Regions from separate parts of the Bradyrhizobium sp. CCBAU 53415 genome, predicted to be linked through region 2. Evidence: riboswitches for the same ligand, from Rfam matches in the RefSeq annotation. Region 2 holds a riboswitch; the other holds the start of a gene.
The links. A riboswitch is a leader RNA that binds a small molecule or an ion and turns the genes downstream of it on or off. The one in region 2 is predicted to bind glycine.
Positions count from the first base shown of each region.

Region 1: another riboswitch for glycine. It lies ahead of gcvT (glycine cleavage system aminomethyltransferase GcvT); the one in region 2 lies ahead of XH87_RS05855 (D-amino acid dehydrogenase).

Region 1 is NZ_LBJF01000001.1:1,112,577-1,122,684, reverse strand. Features, by position in the region: gene XH87_RS05200 (cyclic nucleotide-gated ion channel) at 1-360, opposite strand, end outside; gene alaS (alanine--tRNA ligase) at 366-3,062, opposite strand; glycine riboswitch at 3,284-3,375, shown strand; gene gcvT (glycine cleavage system aminomethyltransferase GcvT) at 3,520-4,668, shown strand; gene gcvH (glycine cleavage system protein GcvH) at 4,680-5,048, shown strand; gene gcvP (aminomethyl-transferring glycine dehydrogenase) at 5,066-7,933, shown strand; gene recA (recombinase RecA) at 8,170-9,258, opposite strand; gene XH87_RS05170 (hypothetical protein) at 9,570-10,108, opposite strand, start outside.
Region 2 is NZ_LBJF01000001.1:1,247,784-1,257,891, forward strand. Features, by position in the region: gene XH87_RS05835 (M81 family metallopeptidase) at 1-1,024, opposite strand, end outside; gene XH87_RS05840 (ABC transporter ATP-binding protein) at 1,322-2,971, opposite strand; gene XH87_RS05845 (ABC transporter permease) at 2,986-3,873, opposite strand; gene XH87_RS05850 (ABC transporter permease) at 3,895-4,836, opposite strand; gene XH87_RS05855 (D-amino acid dehydrogenase) at 5,019-6,320, opposite strand; glycine riboswitch at 6,388-6,491, opposite strand; glycine riboswitch at 6,495-6,599, opposite strand; gene XH87_RS05860 (M20/M25/M40 family metallo-hydrolase) at 6,782-7,912, opposite strand; gene XH87_RS05865 (ABC transporter substrate-binding protein) at 8,182-9,792, shown strand; gene XH87_RS05870 (hypothetical protein) at 9,870-10,013, opposite strand; gene XH87_RS05875 (multidrug effflux MFS transporter) at 10,067-10,108, opposite strand, start outside.

The DNA.
Region 1 (10,108 bases), 140 kb from region 2:
CAGGAACGCCATGAGATCGATGATGCCGAGCGCCGAGAAGGCATAGCCGAGCCGGTCGGACAGCGCCGACCCCTTGCGCTGGGTGTGTCCCGCCACGGTCCATAGCCGCGCGGCATATTCCAGCGCGAACACGATCACGGACAGGACGGTGATGCCCGCAAACAGCGTGCCGAACCGGTCGTCGAGCTCCGGCACCGAGGCGAGGATCATCGCGGCGACGTTGAGCACGACGACGCCGATGATGAACTGGATGAAGCGCGACCCGGCCGAATAGGCCAGCGGATCGTGCTCCAGCAATTCGTAGAGGCGATCCCTCACATTGGGATCGCGAGGCCCACGTCCTCGCGGAACGGGGCGCATGATCGTCAGACGCCCGCCGATTTCTGTTGAGTCATGGCTTTTTCGATCGCCGCGAGCGCCTCGGTCGCCCTGGCGCCGTCGGGGCCGCCGGCCTGCGCCATGTCCGGCCGGCCGCCGCCGCCCTTGCCGCCGAGCGCCTCGGAGGCGACGCGGACGAGGTTCACGGCGTTGAAGCGCGCGGTGAGGTCCTGCGTGACGCCGACCACCACACCGGCCTTGCCGTCCTCGGTGACGCCGACGATGGCGACGACGCCCGAGCCGATCTGCTTCTTGCCGTCGTCGGCGAGGCTCTTGAGATCCTTCATCTCGATGCCCTCGACCGCGCGCGCCATCAGCTTGACGTCGCCGACCTCGCGCACGCCCGAAGCCGCGCCATTGCCGCCGGCGGCAGCGCCGCCGCCCATCGCGAGCTTCTTGCGCGCGTCGGAGAGCTCGCGCTCGAGCTTCTTGCGCTCCTCCATCAGCGCGGCGATGCGCGCCGGGACGTCGTCGATCGAGGTGCGCAGCTCGTTCGCCGCGGTCTTCGCCAGCGCCATGGTCTCGTTGGCGTGCCTACGCGCGTAATTGCCGGTCAGCGCCTCGATGCGGCGCACGCCCGAGGCGACCGCGCTCTCGCTCGTCAGCGTGATCAGGCCGATGTCGCCGGTGCGCTTGACATGGGTGCCGCCGCAGAGCTCGACCGACCAGCCGAGCGCGTTGGCGCCGCGCTCGCGCGCGGTCCTGCCCATCGAGACGACGCGGACCTCGTCGCCGTATTTCTCGCCGAACAGCGCGCGCGCCCCCGCCTCACGGGCTTCATCGACGCCCATGATGCGCGTCGTGACCTCGTCGTTCTCCAGCACCACGTCGTTGGCGATGTCCTCGACGCGGGCGAGCTCGTCGGCCGTGATCGGCTTCGGATGCACGAAGTCGAAGCGCAGCCGGTCGGGCGCGACCATCGAGCCGCGCTGGGCGATGTGGTCGCCGAGCACCTGGCGCAGCGCCTCGTGGATGAGATGCGTCGCCGAGTGATGCGCGCGGATCGAGGAACGCCTGCCATGATCCACCTCGAGCTGGAGCGCAGTGCCGAGCTTCACTTCGCCGCTCTCGACCGTGCCGATGTGGACGAAGAGATCGCCGAGCTTCTTCTGCGTGTCGGTGACACGGACCTTGATGCCGCCCTCTCCAAGCAGCACGCCGGTGTCGCCGACCTGGCCGCCGGACTCCGCATAGAACGGCGTCTGGTTCAGCACGATCGCGCCCGTCTCGCCGGCCTTGAGGCCGGCGACTTCGTGGCCGTCCTTCACCAGCGCGGACACCACGCCTTCGGCGCTCTCGGTCTCGTAGCCCAGGAATTCGGTCGCCCCCAGCTTCTCGCGCAGCGGGAACCAGATCGCCTCGGAAGCAGCTTCGCCCGAGCCCTTCCAGGACTCGCGCGCCTTGGTCTTCTGGCGCTCCATCGCGTCGGTGAAGGCCGCCTGGTCGACGCCGATGCCGCGCGACTTCAGCGCGTCCTGCGTCAGATCCAGCGGGAAGCCGTAGGTGTCGTACAGCGTGAAGGCGACGTCGCCGTCGAACATGTCGCCCTTCTTTAAGGAAGCACTCTTCTCGTCGAGGATGGCGAGGCCCCGCGAAAGCGTCTTGCGGAAACGAGTCTCTTCCAGCCGCAGCGTTTCCTCGATCAGCTTTTCCGCGCGCATCAGCTCGGGATAGGCCTGGCCCATCTCGCGCACCAGCGCCCAGACCAGGCGATACATCAAGGGCTCCTTGGCCCCCAGCAGCTGCGCATGGCGCATGGCGCGGCGCATGATCCGGCGCAACACATAGCCGCGGCCCTCGTTCGAGGGCAGCACGCCGTCGGAGACGAGGAACGCCGAGGAACGCAGATGATCGGCGATGACACGGAACGAGGCGACGGTCTGCTCGCTCGGCCCGGCGCCGAGCGCGGACGCCGTCGCGTCGATCAGGTTGCGGAACAGGTCGGTCTCGAACACGCTCTCGACGCCCTGGAGGATGCAGGCCATGCGCTCCAGGCCCATGCCGGTGTCGATCGAGGGACGCGGCAGCGGCTGGCGCTCCTCCTTCGTCACCTGCTCGAACTGCATGAACACCAGATTCCAGAATTCGAGGAAGCGGTCGCCATCCTCTTCCGGCGAGCCCGGAGGCCCGCCCCAGATGTGCTCGCCGCGATCGATGAAGATCTCCGAGCACGGACCGCACGGGCCGGTGTCGCCCATCGCCCAGAAATTGTCCGATGTCGGAATGCGGATGATGCGATCGTCGGAGAAGCCGGCGATCTTCTTCCACAGTCCCGCCGCCTCGTCGTCGGTGTGGTAGACGGTGACGAGCAGCTTGTCCTTCTTCAGCCCGAACTCTTTGGTGATCAGCTTCCAGGCAAGCTCGATCGCGCGCTCCTTGAAATAGTCGCCGAACGAGAAGTTGCCGAGCATCTCGAAGAAGGTGAGATGGCGCGCGGTATAGCCGACATTGTCGAGGTCGTTGTGCTTGCCGCCGGCGCGCACGCATTTCTGCGAGGTGGTGGCGCGCTGGTAGGGCCGCTTCTCCACGCCGGTGAAGACGTTCTTGAACTGCACCATGCCGGCATTGGTGAACATCAACGTCGGATCGTTGCGCGGCACGAGTGGCGAGGACGGCACGATCTCGTGGCCGTTCTCGGCAAAGAAGTTCAGAAAGGTCGACCTGATCTCGTTGACGCCGCTCATGTTCATCCAATCGGGTGTGCTTGGACCCGCTTCCTGCCATTCGAACCGGACGTTAAGGCTGATATCTGCGGGCCAAAGCGCTTTTAGACAAGGCCAGCTTCGCTGTCCAGAAACTGTGCAGAGAGATCAGAGGCTTGCCGCAGGCGCGCAATCCCGTTGAAAGGCGCTAGTGCCGCGTTGACAGGCTTGGCCGCCCTGTGGTCTTTATCCATCCATATCGTACGGCCACATCGGGAGAGACCGGCTTCAGGCAGCCGGCGCCGAAGGAGCAACCGCCCCGGAAACTCTCAGGCAAAAGGACCGCGTGGCTTTGACGACATCTGGAAAGAGGCGCCGACGGGCTTAAGACCCGGGTGGCACCCGCCGACGGGATAATACTCTCAGGCACAGCGACAGATGGGGCTTCGACTGGTTGCCCCGGGGAATCGTCCCCGGGGAACCGCCGAGGGCCCCTGTGATGCCAGTACCCGACGACCAGAAATCTCTCCGACATACGCCCCTCCACGCCCTGCACGTGTCCCTCGGCGGCAAGATGGTGCCGTTCGCGGGCTATGACATGCCCGTGCAGTACCCCGCGGGCGTGCTGAAGGAGCACCTGCATACGCGAGCCGCCGCCGGCCTGTTCGACGTCTCGCATATGGGGCAGCTCGCGCTTCGGCCGAAGTCGGGCAAGGTCGAGGACGCCGCCCGCGCGCTGGAACGGCTGGTGCCGCAGGACATCGTGGCGATCGCACCTGGCCGGCAGCGCTACGCCCAGTTCACCAATGCGGAAGGCGGGATTCTCGACGATCTGATGGTCGCCAATTTCGGCGATCACCTGTTCCTGGTCGTCAACGCCGCCTGCAAGGAAGCGGACGAGGCGCATCTGCGCGCGCATCTCGCGGACGACTGCGTCATCGATTCTCTGGCCGACCGCGCGCTGATCGCGCTGCAGGGCCCGAAGGCGGAAGCGGCGCTGGCAAAATTATGTGCAGGAGCGTCGTCCATGACATTCATGGATGCCGGCCCGCAAGAGGTCGCCGGCATCAAATGCTTCGTCTCGCGCTCCGGCTACACCGGCGAGGACGGGTTCGAGATCTCGGTCCCCGCGGCCGATGCCGAACGGCTCGCGAGAACGCTGCTCGACAATCCCGACGTGCTGCCGATCGGCCTCGGGGCGCGCGACAGCCTGCGGCTGGAAGCCGGGCTCTGCCTCTACGGCCACGACATCGACACCGCGACCACGCCGGTCGAGGCCGCGCTGGAATGGTCCGTGCAGAAGAGCCGCCGCAGCGGTGGCGCGCGCGCCGGCGGTTTTCCCGGCGCTGAAAAGATCCTGGCTCATTTCGATCAGGGCGCCAGCCGCCGCCGCGTCGGCCTGCGCGCCGAAGGCCGCGCGCCGGTGCGCGAGGGCGCGCTGCTGTTTGCGGATCAGGCCGCCGGCGAGCCGATCGGCAAGGTCACCTCGGGCGGCTTCGGCCCGAGCCTGAATGCGCCGGTCGCGATGGGCTATGTGCCTGTGAGCCTGAGCGCGCTCGGCACGAAACTTTTCGCCGAAGTGCGTGGCCAGCGCTTGGCCATGCAGGTCTCCGCCATGCCCTTCGTCAAGAACACCTACAAACGCTGAGGACCTCGAAAATGACCACGACGCTGTACACCTCCGACCATGAATGGCTCGCGATCGACGGCGACGTCGCCACCGTCGGCATCACCGATTACGCCCAGCAGCAGCTCGGCGATGTCGTGTTCGTCGAATTGCCCAAGGTCGGCCGCGCCTTGAAGAAGGCCGAAGCCGCCGCCGTCGTGGAATCCGTGAAGGCGGCCTCCGACGTCTACGCGCCCGTTACGGGCGAGGTGGTCGAGAGCAACGAGGCGCTCGCGGCCGAGCCCGCGCTGGTGAACTCGGATGCGCAAGGCAAGGCCTGGTTCTTCAAGATCAAGCTGGCCGACAGGAGCGAGCTCGGCAGTCTCATGGATGAAGCCGCCTACAAGGCACACACCGCTTAACGACGATGGAGCAAGCGATGACCGCGCACCGTAAATCCAGCGGCGACACCGCCGCCAGTTTCGTTCGCCGCCACATCGGCCCTTCCGCGCGCGATGTCACCGCAATGCTCGAAACCGTTGGCGCCAGGAGCGTCGACGCCCTGATGACGGAGACGCTGCCGGCCTCGATCCGGCAGGCCGCCGCGCTCGATCTCGGCAAACCGCTTAGCGAAACCGAGGCGATCGCGCATATGGCTGAACTCGCGCGTCAGAACCAGGTCTTCACCTCCCTGATCGGCCAAGGCTATTCCGGGACGATCCTGCCCGCGGTGATCCAGCGCAACATCCTGGAGAATCCTGCCTGGTACACGGCCTACACGCCCTACCAGCCCGAGATCAGCCAGGGCCGGCTGGAGGCGCTGTTCAACTTCCAGACCATGATCTGCGACCTCACCGGGCTCGACGTCGCCAACGCCTCGCTGCTCGATGAGGCGACCGCGGCGGCCGAAGCCATGGCGCTCGCCGAGCGGCACGCGCAGGTCAAGGCAAAAGCTTTCTTCGTCGACAAGGACGTGCATCCGCAGACGTTGGCTGTGATGCGCACCCGCGCCGAGCCGCTGGGCTGGACCCTGATCGTCGGCGATCCCGCGACCGACCTGGAAAGAGCCGATGTCGTCGGCGGGCTCCTGCAATATCCGGGCTCCTCCGGCGCATTGCGTGATCCGCGTGCGGCCATCGCGACGTTGAAGGCGAAGGGTGCGGTTGCCATCCTCGCCGCCGACCTGCTGGCGCTGACGCTGCTCGCCTCGCCCGGCGAGTTGGGCGCCGATATCGCGATCGGCTCGGCCCAGCGCTTCGGCGTTCCCATGGGCTATGGCGGCCCGCACGCGGCCTATATGGCGGTGCGCGATGCGCTGAAGCGCTCGCTGCCCGGCCGCATCGTCGGCCTCTCCGTCGACTCGCGCGGGATGCCTGCCTACCGCCTCGCACTGCAGACCCGCGAGCAGCACATCCGCCGCGAGAAGGCGACCTCCAACATCTGCACCGCGCAGGTGCTGCTCGCCGTGATCGCGGCGATGTATGCGGTCTATCACGGCCCCGAGGGGCTCATCCAGATCGCGCGCAACGTCCACCGCCGTGCCGTCGTGCTCGCCAGCGGCCTGCGCAAGCTCGGCTTTGCGCCGCAGTCCGACACCTTCTTCGACACGATCAGCGTGGATGCCGGCGCCAGGCGTGCCGAGATCGTCGCGCGCGCCGCGGCCGAGACAATCAATCTCGGCATCGGTGACACCAGCTTGCGCATCGCGCTCGACGAGACCACGACGCCTGCGACGGTTGAAGCGGTCTGGCGCGCCTTCGGCGGCACCTTCGCCTATGCCGAGATCGACGCCGAGGCGCGCGAGACGCTGCCGCACGAGTTGAAGCGCACGACCGCTTTCCTGACCCATCCGGTCTTCCATGCGCATCGCTCGGAGACCGAGATGCTGCGCTACATGCGCAAGCTCAGTGATCGCGACCTCGCGCTCGACCGCGCGATGATCCCGCTCGGCTCCTGCACCATGAAGCTGAACGCGACCACCGAGATGATGCCGTTGACCTGGCCGGAATTCGCGACGCTGCACCCGTTCGTCCCGCGCGAACAGGCCGCCGGCTATCACGCGCTGTTCGCGCGGCTGGAAAAATGGCTGTGCGACATCACCGGCTATGACGCGATCTCGCTGCAGCCGAATTCGGGCGCGCAAGGCGAATATGCCGGGCTTTTGGCTATTCGCGGGTATCACGCCGCGCGCGGACAGGGCCATCGCAAGATCTGCCTGATCCCCTCTTCCGCCCACGGCACCAACCCGGCCTCGGCCGCGATGGTCGGCATGGACGTGGTGGTGGTCGCTTGCGAGAAGAACGGCGACGTCGACGTCGACGACCTTCGCGCCAAGGCGGAAAAGCATTCGCATGATCTCGCCGCGGTCATGATCACCTATCCCTCGACCCACGGCGTGTTCGAGGAGCATATAAGCGAGATCTGCGACATCGTGCATGGCCATGGCGGCCAGGTGTATCTCGACGGCGCCAACCTCAACGCGCAGGTCGGCCTCAGCAGGCCCGGCGATTACGGCGCCGACGTCAGCCATCTCAATCTGCACAAGACCTTCTGCATCCCGCATGGCGGCGGCGGCCCCGGCATGGGTCCGATCGGCGTCAAGGCGCACCTTGCGCCGTTCCTGCCGGGTCATCCGGCGACGCAGGCGGATGCACCGGTCGGTCCGGTCTCGGCCGCACCGTTCGGCTCGGCCTCGATCCTCACCATCTCCTACATCTACATTCTGATGATGGGCGGCGAAGGCTTGAAGCGTGCCACCGAGATCGCGATCCTCAATGCCAATTACATTGCAGCGCGTCTCGATCCGCACTTTCCGGTGCTCTACAAGAACGCCAGGGGCCGTGTCGCGCATGAGTGCATCGTCGATCCCCGTCCGCTGAAGACGACCTCAGGCGTCACCGTCGACGACATCGCCAAGCGCCTGATCGACTACGGCTTCCATGCGCCGACCATGAGCTTCCCGGTCCCGGGCACGCTGATGATCGAGCCGACCGAGTCGGAATCCAAGGCGGAACTGGACCGCTTCTGCGACGCCATGATCGCGATCAGGAAGGAGATCGCCGAGGTCGAGGCCGGCCGCTTCAAGATCGAGGCTTCGCCGCTGCGCAATGCGCCGCACACCGTGCATGACATCGCCGACGACAACTGGAATCGCGCCTACACCCGCGCCGAGGGCTGTTTCCCCGACGGCGTCTCGCGCACCGACAAATATTGGAGCCCGGTCGGCCGGGTCGACAACGTCTATGGCGACCGCAATCTGGTGTGCTCCTGTCCGCCGGTGAGCGATTACGCGCAAGCCGCGGAGTAGGACGCCGGCCTCATGTCCCGGACGCGGTGCGGCATGAAATGACGCACCGCAGAGCCGGGACCCATGTTGCTGACAGAGGTGATGGACCCCGGCTCAGCAGCGCACGCTTCGCGCTGCGCTGCGTCCGGGGCACGAAACCACGCGATCCGCCCACGCATAACGAAACGGGCACCGAAGACGTCGGCAACTCAACGTCCTCAGCGCCCGCTCCTCGCGAAAGGCTTTCGCGTCAGGTCCTACTCGTCCGCCGGCTCCTCGCCGTCGGCGTCGCGCTCCGGCGCGCCGGCCAGGATCTGCTCGGCGATCAGGCCGGAGTTCTGGCGGATCGCGGTCTCGATCTTGGCGGTGATGTCGGGGTTGGCCTTCAAGAACGCTTTCGAGTTCTCGCGGCCCTGGCCAAGGCGCTGGCTGTCATAGGAGAACCAGGCGCCGGACTTCTCGACGATGCCGGCCTTGACGCCGAGATCGAGGATCTCGCCCATCTTGGACACGCCCTCGCCGTACATGATGTCGAACTCGACCTGCTTGAAGGGTGGCGCCAGCTTGTTCTTCACCACCTTGACGCGGGTGGTGTTGCCGACCACCTCGTCGCGCTCCTTGATCGCGCCGATGCGGCGGATGTCGAGACGGACGGAGGCATAGAATTTCAGCGCGTTGCCGCCGGTCGTGGTTTCCGGCGAGCCGTACATCACACCGATCTTCATGCGGATCTGGTTGATGAAGATCACCATGGTGTTGGACTTGTTGATGGAGGCCGTGAGCTTGCGCAGCGCCTGGCTCATCAGGCGGGCTTGCAGGCCCGGCAGCGCATCGCCCATCTCGCCTTCGAGTTCGGCCTTCGGCACCAGCGCCGCGACCGAATCGACCACCAGAACGTCGACTGCGCCCGAGCGCACCAGCGTGTCGCAGATTTCCAGCGCCTGCTCGCCGGTGTCCGGCTGCGAGATCAGGAGCTCGTCGATGTTGACGCCGAGCTTGCGGGCATAGACCGGATCGAGCGCGTGCTCGGCATCGATGAAGGCGCAGATGCCGCCCTTCTTCTGCGCTTCCGCCACCGTATGCAGCGCCAGCGTGGTCTTGCCGGAGGATTCCGGCCCGTAGATCTCGACGATGCGCCCCTTGGGCAGGCCGCCGATGCCGAGCGCGATATCGAGCCCGAGCGAACCGGAGGACACCGCCTCGATGTCCATGGACCGGTCGTTCTTGCCGAGCTTCATCACCGAGCCCTTGCCGAACTGGCGCTCGATCTGAGAGAGCGCAGCAGCCAGAGCTTTACTCTTGTCCATGGAAGATCCTTCGACGATACGCAGGGCAGTTGCGGACATTGGGTCGTGCTCCTTATGGCGAGGATTCGCGTGAGGGACAAACGGTTGCGAGGCAGCTCGGCGATAAAAGCAATGTACCCTATTTGTTCTAGGTTCGCAATATGTTCTTTTGGGAATTGGGGCACTGGCCTGTTTCCGAACGCGGTGGCCTAATTTGAATAAGGCGTTGGCCTAATTTAAATTAGTGGCCCTTTGGCCACACACGAAACCTAGTATCGCTGAATCAGCAATTCCAAGCTGACCTAGAATTCGAGATTCACGCTTTCGCGGTAACATTGCACCAAAGAGACCGCCTCAGTTGGCGGCATCTTTCATTGCCCTTGTTTCCATTGCTGATAGCCAGCGTCCTCGTCTTCTGGCTCAGCGTCCTGTTCGGCAAGGATTTCCTTGTCGATTTCAAGCTTCTTAATCAGCCGTTCGATCTCCTTGACGCCGATCTTGCCGGAGACGATCAGGCGGAAGCTGGCGTCTTTGGCGAGCATGCCGGTGGTGAGTTCGCGTTCGCCTTCCATCAGAATTCGCCTTTCCGGTTGCTTGACGGAGTGCTTATGAGGCGGCGGGTTATGGCCCGCTTTGGGAAGGTCGGGCTTATCACCCAACTTATCCCCACTTTCCCCAGCCTTTTGTCCGTCAGACTGCGTAGCTTGGTCAGGCTTCTTATCAGATTCCGCGGCCTTTGTGAATCCCGCAGTATCGTCAAAGACCTTCAAAAAGGCCTTCGCGCCGTCCTCGGTAAAGCCCCGTTCAAACCGAAGTTCGCTTATACAAATGCCGTCTGCTGGGCGCCCTTCCTTCCACTTCTCTACGTACTCTGCGATCAGCTTGGGCTTCAACGCAGCCTCAGCTTGCG
Region 2 (10,108 bases):
CGTAAATCGCGCCGGTCGCGGCGCTTGCCTTGTTGCGCACCAGCGCGCGCAGCATGCCCGTGGTGTCGGAATCGCCGCCGGCGCCGGGATTGTCTTGGGTATCGGCGATGATGATCGGCTTGCTCGCATTCTTCGCAAGTTCCATCGCATGGCGCACGCCATCGTCAGGCGACCAGATCTTGCCGTCGAAATCGTCCTCGTGGCCTTCGATCAGCTTCACGATCGCATCGGCCGCGCGGTCGGCGTCCGCTTGCGTCTTGCCATAAGCGAACACGCTTGGCCCACAATCGCGGAAATCGGCAGCGGGGAAGCCGGGCGCGAAAGACAGCGTTGGAACCACATCGCCCTCCAGCGCGGCGAGCTTCTCGTAGATGCCTTTGGTGGGCTGATCGTTGGTGCACTGCCAGCTGATCGGGATCAGGAACGGCAATTGCCGGAACGCCTTGGCGAAGCGCTGCTTCGACTTCAGCAGCAGCGCGAGGTGCCTGGCGCAGGCGCGGCCGGTCTCGGCCATGTCGACATGCGGATAGGTGCGATAGGCGATCAGCGCGTCGGCATGCTCGATCATGTCGGGCGTGACGTTGGCGTGCAGGTCGAGGCTTGCGACCAGCGGAACATCCTTGCCGATGACGGGGCGCACGCGGGCCAGGATCTCGCCTTCGCCGTCCTCGAGATGCTCGGTCACCATGGCGCCGTGCAGGTCGAGATAGACCGCATCGATCGGCCCGGCGGCTTTGATGCCGTCGACCATCACCTTCACGATGCGTTCGAAGGCATCCTTGGTGACGTGGGCCGAGGGGCTCGCCCCGCAGGCAATCGTCGGAACGAGTTCCCAGCCATTGGCATCGGCGCTGTCGACGAAGCCGGCGAGGCCGACATTGATGCGGCGCATCACCTTCAAGACGTCGGCACCTCGCGTCATCGCCGGCCAGCCGCCGCCATGCTGGAAGTCCGCGAATGTCGCCTTGGTCGGGGCGAAGGTGTTGGTCTCGTGCAGGAAGCCGCCGACGGCGATGCGTGTCATTCAGTTCAGTCCCGATTGAAAGTGCGCGACGTTAGCCCCGGCCTTGCCGCAAGAGCAAGCCGGGAAGCAATCGCATCGTGCATGGCCTCAAGCCGTTTTGGGAATGCTGCTGATGCGGTGCGCGTCGTGAGCCGCTCCGCCAATCACACTCTCGGTGTCGTCCCCCGCGAACGCGGGGACCCATAACCCCAGGAAGGAGATTGGCGAAGATTGGTCGTTCGGGATTGGCCCCACATACTATCGATAGATTCCGCGGTATGGCTCCCGGCGTTCGCCGCGACGACACCGAGAACGTCGTTACACGGCGGCCGCCGCGCCCTCGGTCACCGGCCGGAAATTGGCAAAGTCCCAGTTGCGGCCCGGAGCTGCGTCCAGCAGCGCCTTGGTGTAGGCCTCCCTCGGATGCGTCAGCACTTCGGCTGCAGGTCCCTGTTCGACGACGCGGCCATGCTGCATCACCACGACCTCGTCGCAGATTTGCGCGGCGACGCGCAAATCGTGGGTGATGAACAGGATGGCGATGCCGAGCCGCTTCTGGATCTCGTCGAGCAGTTCCAGCACCTGTGCCTGCACGGAGACGTCCAGCGCGGAGACCGCTTCGTCGGCGACCAGCACGTCGGGATCGAGCGCCAGCGCCCGGGCGATGGCGATGCGCTGGCGCTGGCCGCCGGAGAACTGGTGCGGATAGCGCGACACGGCATCCGCTGGCAGGCCGACCAGCTCGAGCAGCTCGCGCGCCCGCTTCATCGCATCGGCTTGGGAGACGCCGTAATTGATCGGACCTTCCGCGATGCTCTCGCCGACGGTGACGCGCGGGTTGAGCGAACGGTAGGGGTCCTGGAACACGATCTGGATCTTCTGCCGGTGCGGTTGCAGCAGGCGCCGCGAGATGTCGGCGATCTCGCGGCCGGCGAGGCGCACGCCGCCGGAGGTCGGGTCGATCAGGCGAACGATGCAGCGTGCCACCGTCGACTTGCCGGAGCCGCTTTCGCCGACGATGCCGAGGGTGCGGCCCTTGCGCAGCGTCAGCGTGACCTTGTCGGCGGCCACGACCTCGCGGCCTTTGCCGAAGAGGGCGCGCTCCTTGTAGACCTTGCTGAGGTCGTTGGCCTCCAGCACCACGGGCTCGCGGCTCTCCTCGCGTGGCGGCCGCGGCACCAGGCTCGGCACCGAGGCGAGCAGGTTTCGGGTGTATTCCATGGTCGGATTGCGCAGCACGGTCTCGAGCGGGCCGGTCTCGACCAGGCGGCCCTGCCGCATCACCGCGACGCGGTCGGCGATCTCGGCGACCACGCCCATGTCATGAGTGATGAACAGCACGGCGGTGCCGTGATCGCGCTGCAGCTCGCGGATCAGGGTCAGGATCTGCTTCTGCGTGGTGACGTCGAGCGCGGTGGTCGGCTCGTCGGCGATCAGCAGCTTCGGCTCCAGCACCAGCGCCATCGCGATCATGATGCGCTGGCGCTGGCCGCCGGAGAGCCGGTGCGGGTAGGAGGCGAAGATGCGCTCGACCTGGGGCAGGTGGACCTGCTCCATCATGTCGAGGATGCGCTTCTTCCGCGCTTTCGCGTCGAGATCGGTGTGCGCGCGCAGCACCTCGTCGATCTGGCGGCCGACCGGCACCACCGGATTGAGCGCGGTCATCGGCTCCTGGAAGATCATGGCCATCTGCGTGGCGCGAAGCTGGCGCAGGCGGCGGTCGGTCGCCGTGAGCAGCTCCTCGCCGACCAGCTTGACGCTGCCGCCGGTGGGAACCAGCGTGCCCTTCGGCAAGAGGCCCATCGTGGTGAGCGAGGTCACCGACTTGCCCGAGCCACTTTCGCCGACGAGACACAGCGTCTCGCGCTCGCGCACCTGGATCGAGATGCCGTCGATGATCTTGTGTCCGCCCGGCTTCTTGCCGACGGAGACGACGAGGTTGTTGATGTCGAGGATGGTATTGGTCATCGCTTGATCGCTCATCACTTGCCTTCCCGCTGCTTCATGCGCGGATCGAGTGCGTCGCGGGCGGCGTCGCCGATCAGGTTGATGCTGAGGATGGCGATCGAGAGCAAAAGGCCCGGCCAGAAGATCAGCGACGGCTTGATCTGGAAGTACTGGCGGCCCTCGGCCATGATGTTGCCCCAGGTCGGCGTCTCCGGCGAGATGCCGGCGCCGAGGAAGGAGAGGATGGCCTCGGTGAGGATGGCGCTCGCGCAGACATAGGTGCCCTGGACGATCAGCGGCGCGATCGTGTTCGGCATCAGGTGGCGCCACATGATCTTCGGCAGGCTGGAGCCGACGGAGATCGCTGCCTCGACGTAAGGCTCCTCGCGCGCCGACAGCACGACCGAGCGTACCAGGCGCGCCACGCGCGGGATCTCCGGAATCGTGATCGCGATCAGCACGGTCCAGATGCTGGCGCCGGACAGCGAGACCACGGCGATCGCGAGCAGGACGCTCGGCATCGCCATCAGGCCGTCCATCACGCGCATCAGGACGGAATCGACCAGCTTGAAGAAGCCGGAGACGAGGCCGATCGCGAGCCCGATGGCGATCGACAGGATCGCCGAGCCGATGCCGATCAGAAGCGAGACGCGGCCGCCATAGATCACGCGCGACAACAGGTCGCGGCCGTAGGCGTCGGTGCCGAGCAGGAATTGCGCGGAGGCAGGCTTGAGCCGCTGCGACGGCGCGAGCTGGATCGGATCATGCGGCGCGATCAGCGGCGCGAGGATCGAGATCACCACGATCAACGTGAGCAGGACTGTCGCCGTGGCGATGATGGGCGTCGAGGTGAGGAACCCGAATCGCGGCCGCAGCGGCGACGTGATCGGAATCGACGACTGGGGAAGGGTATCGACTGACATGTTTGTCCTTATATCCTTGCCTCAGTACCGGATCCGGGGATCGAGCAGGGTGTAGGCGACGTCGATGAGAAGATTGACAACGACATAGATCAGCGACGTCAGCAGGATCATTGCCTGGATCACCGGATAGTCGCGCGCCAGCACCGCATCGACGGTGAGCCGGCCGATGCCGGGGATGTTGAACACGCTCTCGGTGACGACGACACCGGAAATCAACAGCGCAAAGCCGGTGCCGATCACGGTGATCACGGGCACCGCGGCGTTGCGCAGCGCATGGCGCATCATCACAGCGACCTCGTTGATGCCCTTCGCACGCGCCGTTCGCACGTAATCTTCGCCGAGCACGTCGAGCATCGCCGCGCGCGTCATGCGCGCGATCAGGGCGATGTAGATGAAGGACAGTGCGCAGGTCGGCAGGATGATGCGCTCGAAGAACGGCCCGAAGCCGGCGCTGATGCTCTTAAAGCCCTGCACCGGAACCCAGCGCAGGTCGATGGCGAAGATCTGGATCAGGACATAGCCGACCACGAACACCGGCACCGAGAAGCCGAGCACGGACAGGCCCATCACGAAGCGATCGATCCAGGTGCCGTGCTTCCACGCCGCGATCACCCCCAAGGGAACGGCGACGATCACGGCGAGGATGATGGTCGACAACGCGATCGAGATCGAGGGCTCGACGCGCTGGCCGATCATCTTCATCACCGGCAGGTTGGAGATCAGCGAAGTCCCGAGATCGCCGTGTAGCAGCTTGTTCACCCAGGTGACGAACTGCACGATCAGCGGCTCGTTGAGGCCGAGCGAGGTGCGGATGCGCTCAAGCCGTTCCGGCGTCGCGTTGTCGCCGGCGAGAATCGCGGCGGGATCGCCTGGCGTCAGCCGCAGCAGCAGGAACACGAACAGCGCGACGACGCCCATCACGGGCACCGCGGCCAGAACGCGGCGAATAAGATAACCCAGCATGCACCTATCTCCGGCTACGGAACGTGTGGCGCCCCGAGGCGCCCGTGAACTCTGTCGTGTCTATCATGCCTATCGCTTGGGCTGGCAAGGCCGCCCGGAGACGGTGTCCTCTCGGGGGGGGCAAATTGTGTGCCAAGGGCTGCGCTGTCGCAAGAGGCCGGCATGTCCACGGTATCGACCACTCAGGATGCATGTCGCAGTTCACGCTCAACCCCAAGTGAAGGTGCCGACGGTGGCGCGTTGAGGCCGCGCCAGCCGTCGATGGTCTGGGCAATCATCTGCGCCGTCGCCGCCGACAGAGTCCAGCCGAGATGGCCGTGGCCGGTGTTGAAGAACACACCAGGTATCCGCCCTGCGCGCACGACCGGCATCATGTTCGGCATCATCGGGCGCAGCCCGGCCCAGGGCACGACGCGCGACGTTTCGACGGCGGGGAAGTTGCTGCGCACCCAGTCGATCAGCGGCTGCACGCGGTCGGCGCGGATGTCGCGATTGAAGTCATTGAACTCGGCGGTGCCGGCGACGCGAAAACGATCGACGCCGAGCCGGCTGGTGACGATCTTGGCGGCCTCGTCGAGCAGGCTCACCGTCGGGGTGGCGTTGCGGCTTTCGGCAGTGTCGAGCTGCACGGTGATCGAGTAGCCCTTGACCGGGTAGACGTTGACGCGCTCGTCGAGCAGGGCGGCGAAGTGACGGCTCGCAACGCCCGCGCAGACCACGACGCCGTCCGCGCTCAGTGCGCCGCGCGCGGCCGCCACACCATCGCTCGCGGCCAGATCGGCCCAGCCGATGACGAAGCCGCTGCCGGCACGTGCGATCGAATCGATATTGGCCTCGTGGATGAAGGTCGCGCCACGCCGCTTGCAGGCGTCCGCCAGCCCGCGGGTGAACTTGTGGATATCGCCGGTCGCATCCGACGGCGTGTAGAAGCCGCCATAATAGTCCTTGCGCAGTGTCGGCTCGATGCTGCGGATTTCCTCCGGCGTCACCGGGCGGCGCTCGAGGCCGCCTTCCTGCAGCAGCGCGTTGACGCGCAGGCCGGATTCGAAGCCGGCCTTGTCACGATAGATGTGGAGGATGCCGCGGCGTTCGAGATCGAAGTCGATTCCTTCGCGCGCCGCGATGTCGAACAGGTGCCTGCGCGCTTCGATCGCGAGCCGCGTGGTCTCGATGGTGTTGGCGCGGTAGTTGCCGATGTTGGCGACGAACTCGCTCATCCACGAATATTTGTGCCAGTTCGGCCGCGGGTTCATCAGCAGCGGCGCGTCGCGCCGGAACATCCAGCGCAGGCCCTTCAGGATCGTCGCAGTGCTGTTCCAGACTTCGGCGTTCGATGCGGAGAGCTGTCCGCCATTGGCGAAAGACGTCTCCATCGCGGCGTAGCGGTGCCTGTCGAGTACCGTCACCCTGTAGCCGCGTTCGAGCAGGGCATGGGCGGTCGTCACGCCGGTGATGCCGGCGCCGATGATGGCGATATGGGTCATGTCAGGTTCGGGGCTCCCGTGAGTTCGAGACGGCTGACCGCCGGCCAAAGGCCGTTGGCGGCGCCCCATCTGTCACGGTTACCTGAGAGCTTGATCCGCCGCGCACCTTGCGACGGACTATCCCCTTCGGTGGACGTCACGATCGCAGAATCGTGCCGTCTCTCTCCAGATCGTCCTGACGATACGGTCCTTTTGCCTGAGAGTTTCCGGGGCGGTTGCTCCGTCGGCGCCGCAGCGGAGGCCGAAAGCCTTCGTTGCGATCTCTCCCGCATCGTCGCGTGGACAGGCGGAGCAGTACGATACGCCTCATTTTTGGACAAGGCTAAATTTCGACCGCGACTGCCAACGCATTGTGCAGTGCAAAGCCCACCTCGTCGGCCCGGGGCGATGCGAAGCATCGAACCCGGGACCTCGAGATTCCGGGTTCGATGCTGTCGCATCGCCCCGGAATGACGAGTTCACTATTCCAGCGTGGCCAGCAACCCCGCCATCAGGCGCCCGCGCTCGACCAGGCTGTCCACCTCGATGAACTCCTCCAGGGTGTGGCCATTGCCGCCGCGCACGCCGAGGCCGTCGAGCGTCGGGATGCCCATTGCACCGGTGAAGTTACCGTCGGACCCGCCGCCGGAGCTTGCATGCGGTAATTCCGCGCCGAGAGATTTGGCGATGCCGCGCGCCTTTTCATACAGCGCCATGGTGCCGGCATCCGGCTCCCAGACCGGACGCGTCACGCCGCGCGTGACCTTGAAGGTGACGTCGTTGGTGGTACCCGACAGCGCCAGCATCCTCTCGACACCGCGGTCGAGATCGGCTTGACGCTTGGCCATGGACAGCGCTTCGCCGGTCGCGGTGGTGGCAACGCAATTGACCCACTGGCCGCCATGCACCACGCCGACCGAGAAGGTGCAGTCCTCCGTCGTCATCGCGTCGATCGCGAGAATCTGCCGCGCCATCTCGCGGATCGCCGAACGTCCCGCCGACAGCGTCGCGCCGGCGTGGCTCGGCCGGCCCGTCGCCTCGAGATTGAAGCGCGCGATGGCGTAGCGTCCGGTGGTGACGCCGTTGTCGGCGCGGCCGGGCTCGGGCACCAGCACGTATTTGTTGCGCGCGGCTTCCGCCTCGATGATATCGCGCGTGGAGGGCGTGCCGACTTCCTCATCCGGCGTGAACAGCACGGTGATCGGCAGCGGCGTCGTGAACGACGCGCGCGCGAGCTGTCGGATCGCTTCCAGCGAGAGATAGTTGCCGCCCTTCATGTCGTAGATGCCGGGGCCGTAGCACTTGTTGCCCTCGCGCCGCCATTTCAGCTTCTCGATGGTGCCGACCGGGTGAACGGTATCCATGTGACCGGCGATCAGGATGCCCGGCTCGCCCTGCTTCGGATGGGGAAAGCGCGCGCGAATGACGCCGCCAAAGCCCTGACGGCCGGCGATGCGCTCGATCGTCGCACCCATGATCGCCATATCCCGTGCTGCGATATCGAGCATGCGGTCCACGGCGCCTGCGTCCCAGGTCGGACTTTCGCATTCGACCCAGCCGCGCAGGCCCTCGAGCATCGCCTCGGAATCAAAGGGAAGATTGGCAGGATTCATCTTAATGTCTCTCAAGCTTCGAAAGATGGAACGCGCATTGCATCGGCGCGGGGCAGGACAAGCGGGGGGTGTTGTAGGGCCAAACCGATCTTTGTGGAGCCCTTGCGCGCGCCGCAAGGGCTTGCAGCGAAACCGGATTGACGCGCTCGGCGCTGTCTGCAAGTCTCGAAAAGATAAAGGCATTGCATGAGGTTAGTTCGCCCAACGAATGAACCGAATGCTTAACCAATCACCTGCCTTTGAACAGTTTCACGTCAGGAGAACTTTCTATGTTCCACTTCATGCGCCGGGGGCGCCGCGCGTTCGCCTCCAAACTTGCGCTGTCGGTCGTCGCGCTTTCGACCGCGCTGGCCTCGCCAGTGCTTGCGGCCGGCAAGACCATCACGGCGGTGATGCATTCGGATCTGCGCATCATCGATCCGGGCTTCACCACGGCCTACATCACGCGCGACCATGGCTACATGGTCTACGACACGCTGCTTGCGACCGACTCCAATTTCAAGATTCAGCCGCAGATGGCGGATTGGAAGGTCTCCGACGACAAGCTGACCTACACCTTCACGCTGCGCGACGGACTGAAGTGGCATGACGGCGCGCCGGTGACTGCCGAGGATTGCGTCGCCTCACTGAAGCGCTGGGGCAGGAACGACGGCATGGGCCAGAAGCTCATGGACTTCACCGCCAGCATCGAGGCGCCAGATCCCAAGACGATCGTGCTGAAGCTGAAGCAGCCCTACGGCCTGGTGCTCGAATCGATCGGCAAACCGTCCTCGCTGGTGCCGTTCATGATGCCGAAGCGGCTCGCAGAAACGCCGGCGGGCAAGCAAATTGCCGAGCAGATCGGCTCGGGTCCCTTCAAGTTCGTGCAGGGGGAATTCCAGCCCGGCGTGAAGGCGGTCTACGTCAAGAACACCGACTACGTGCCGCGCAAGGAGCCGGCGAGCTGGACCGCCGGCGGCAAGGTGGTGAAGGTTGATCGCGTCGAGTGGATTACCATGCCGGACTCCCAGACCGCGGTGAACGCGCTGCAGTCGGGCGATATCGATTTCATGGAGAACGTGCCCTGGGACATGCTTCCGGTCGTCGAGGGCAATAAAGACCTCAAGATCGAGGTCCTGAACAAGTTCGGCTTCCAGACGCTCGGCCGCATGAACTTCCTGCTGCCTCCCTTCGACAATCCCAAGGTGCGCCGCGCTGCACTTCTGGCAATGAACCAGAAGGACGTGTTGGACGCCCTTGTTGGCAATCCGAAATACTACAAGATTTGCGGCGCCTTCTTTATCTGCGACACGCCGCTCGCGACCGACCTCGGCTCGGAGACCTTGGTGAAAGGCGGCGGCATGGCGGAAGCCAAGAAGCTGCTCGCCGAATCCGGCTATGACGGGACGCCGATTGCGATCATGGCCCCCGGCGACGTCACGACTTTGAAGGCGCAGCCGATCGTCGCCGCGCAGCTGCTCCGTGAGGCCGGCTTCAAGGTCGATCTCCAGGCGACCGACTGGCAGACGGTGGTTGCCCGCCGTGCCGGCCAGAAGCCGGTGAAGGAGGGCGGATGGAACATGTTCTTCACCAACTGGGTCGCCGCGGACGTGATGAATCCGATCGCCAACGTCTCGATCGGGGGACGCGGCAAGAACGGCGGCTGGTTCGGCTGGGCGGAAGATGCCAAGATCGAAGAGCTCAAGGACGCCTTCGTTCGCGCGCCCTCGCCCGATGCGCAGAAGAAGATCGCCGCCGACATCCAAAAGGAAGCTTTTGAGCAGGTGATCTACATTCCGCTCGGCCAGTACCAGGCCCCGAGCGCCTGGCAGAAGTCGCTCACGGGTGTGCTCGACGGCCCGGCGACGCCGGTGTTCTGGAACATCACCAAGTCGGAGTAGTCTTACGTCTGAAATGCGAACGGCGCCGTGGGTGTCCCGGCGCCGTTTTCTATGGAGCGGTACCTGCTCGATCTATTCTAGCAGTGGCTGTCGCGCAGCGGCTCCAGCCCCTCACTTGCGAAGGGCAGGCTTCTATGTGGCCGCTCTTCCGAGAACTGTTCCCGCGGGGTGGGCCGCTCGATTCCCGACGCGGCCTGATCCGGTTTGCTCTCCTGTTCCATCTCGCGATCCTCTCGATTGCTGCAGTACAACATCGAGCGGGCAGGGAGGTTCCTCACGCCACAGGGCGATGATGCGGCTTGAACAGCCGCCCCTT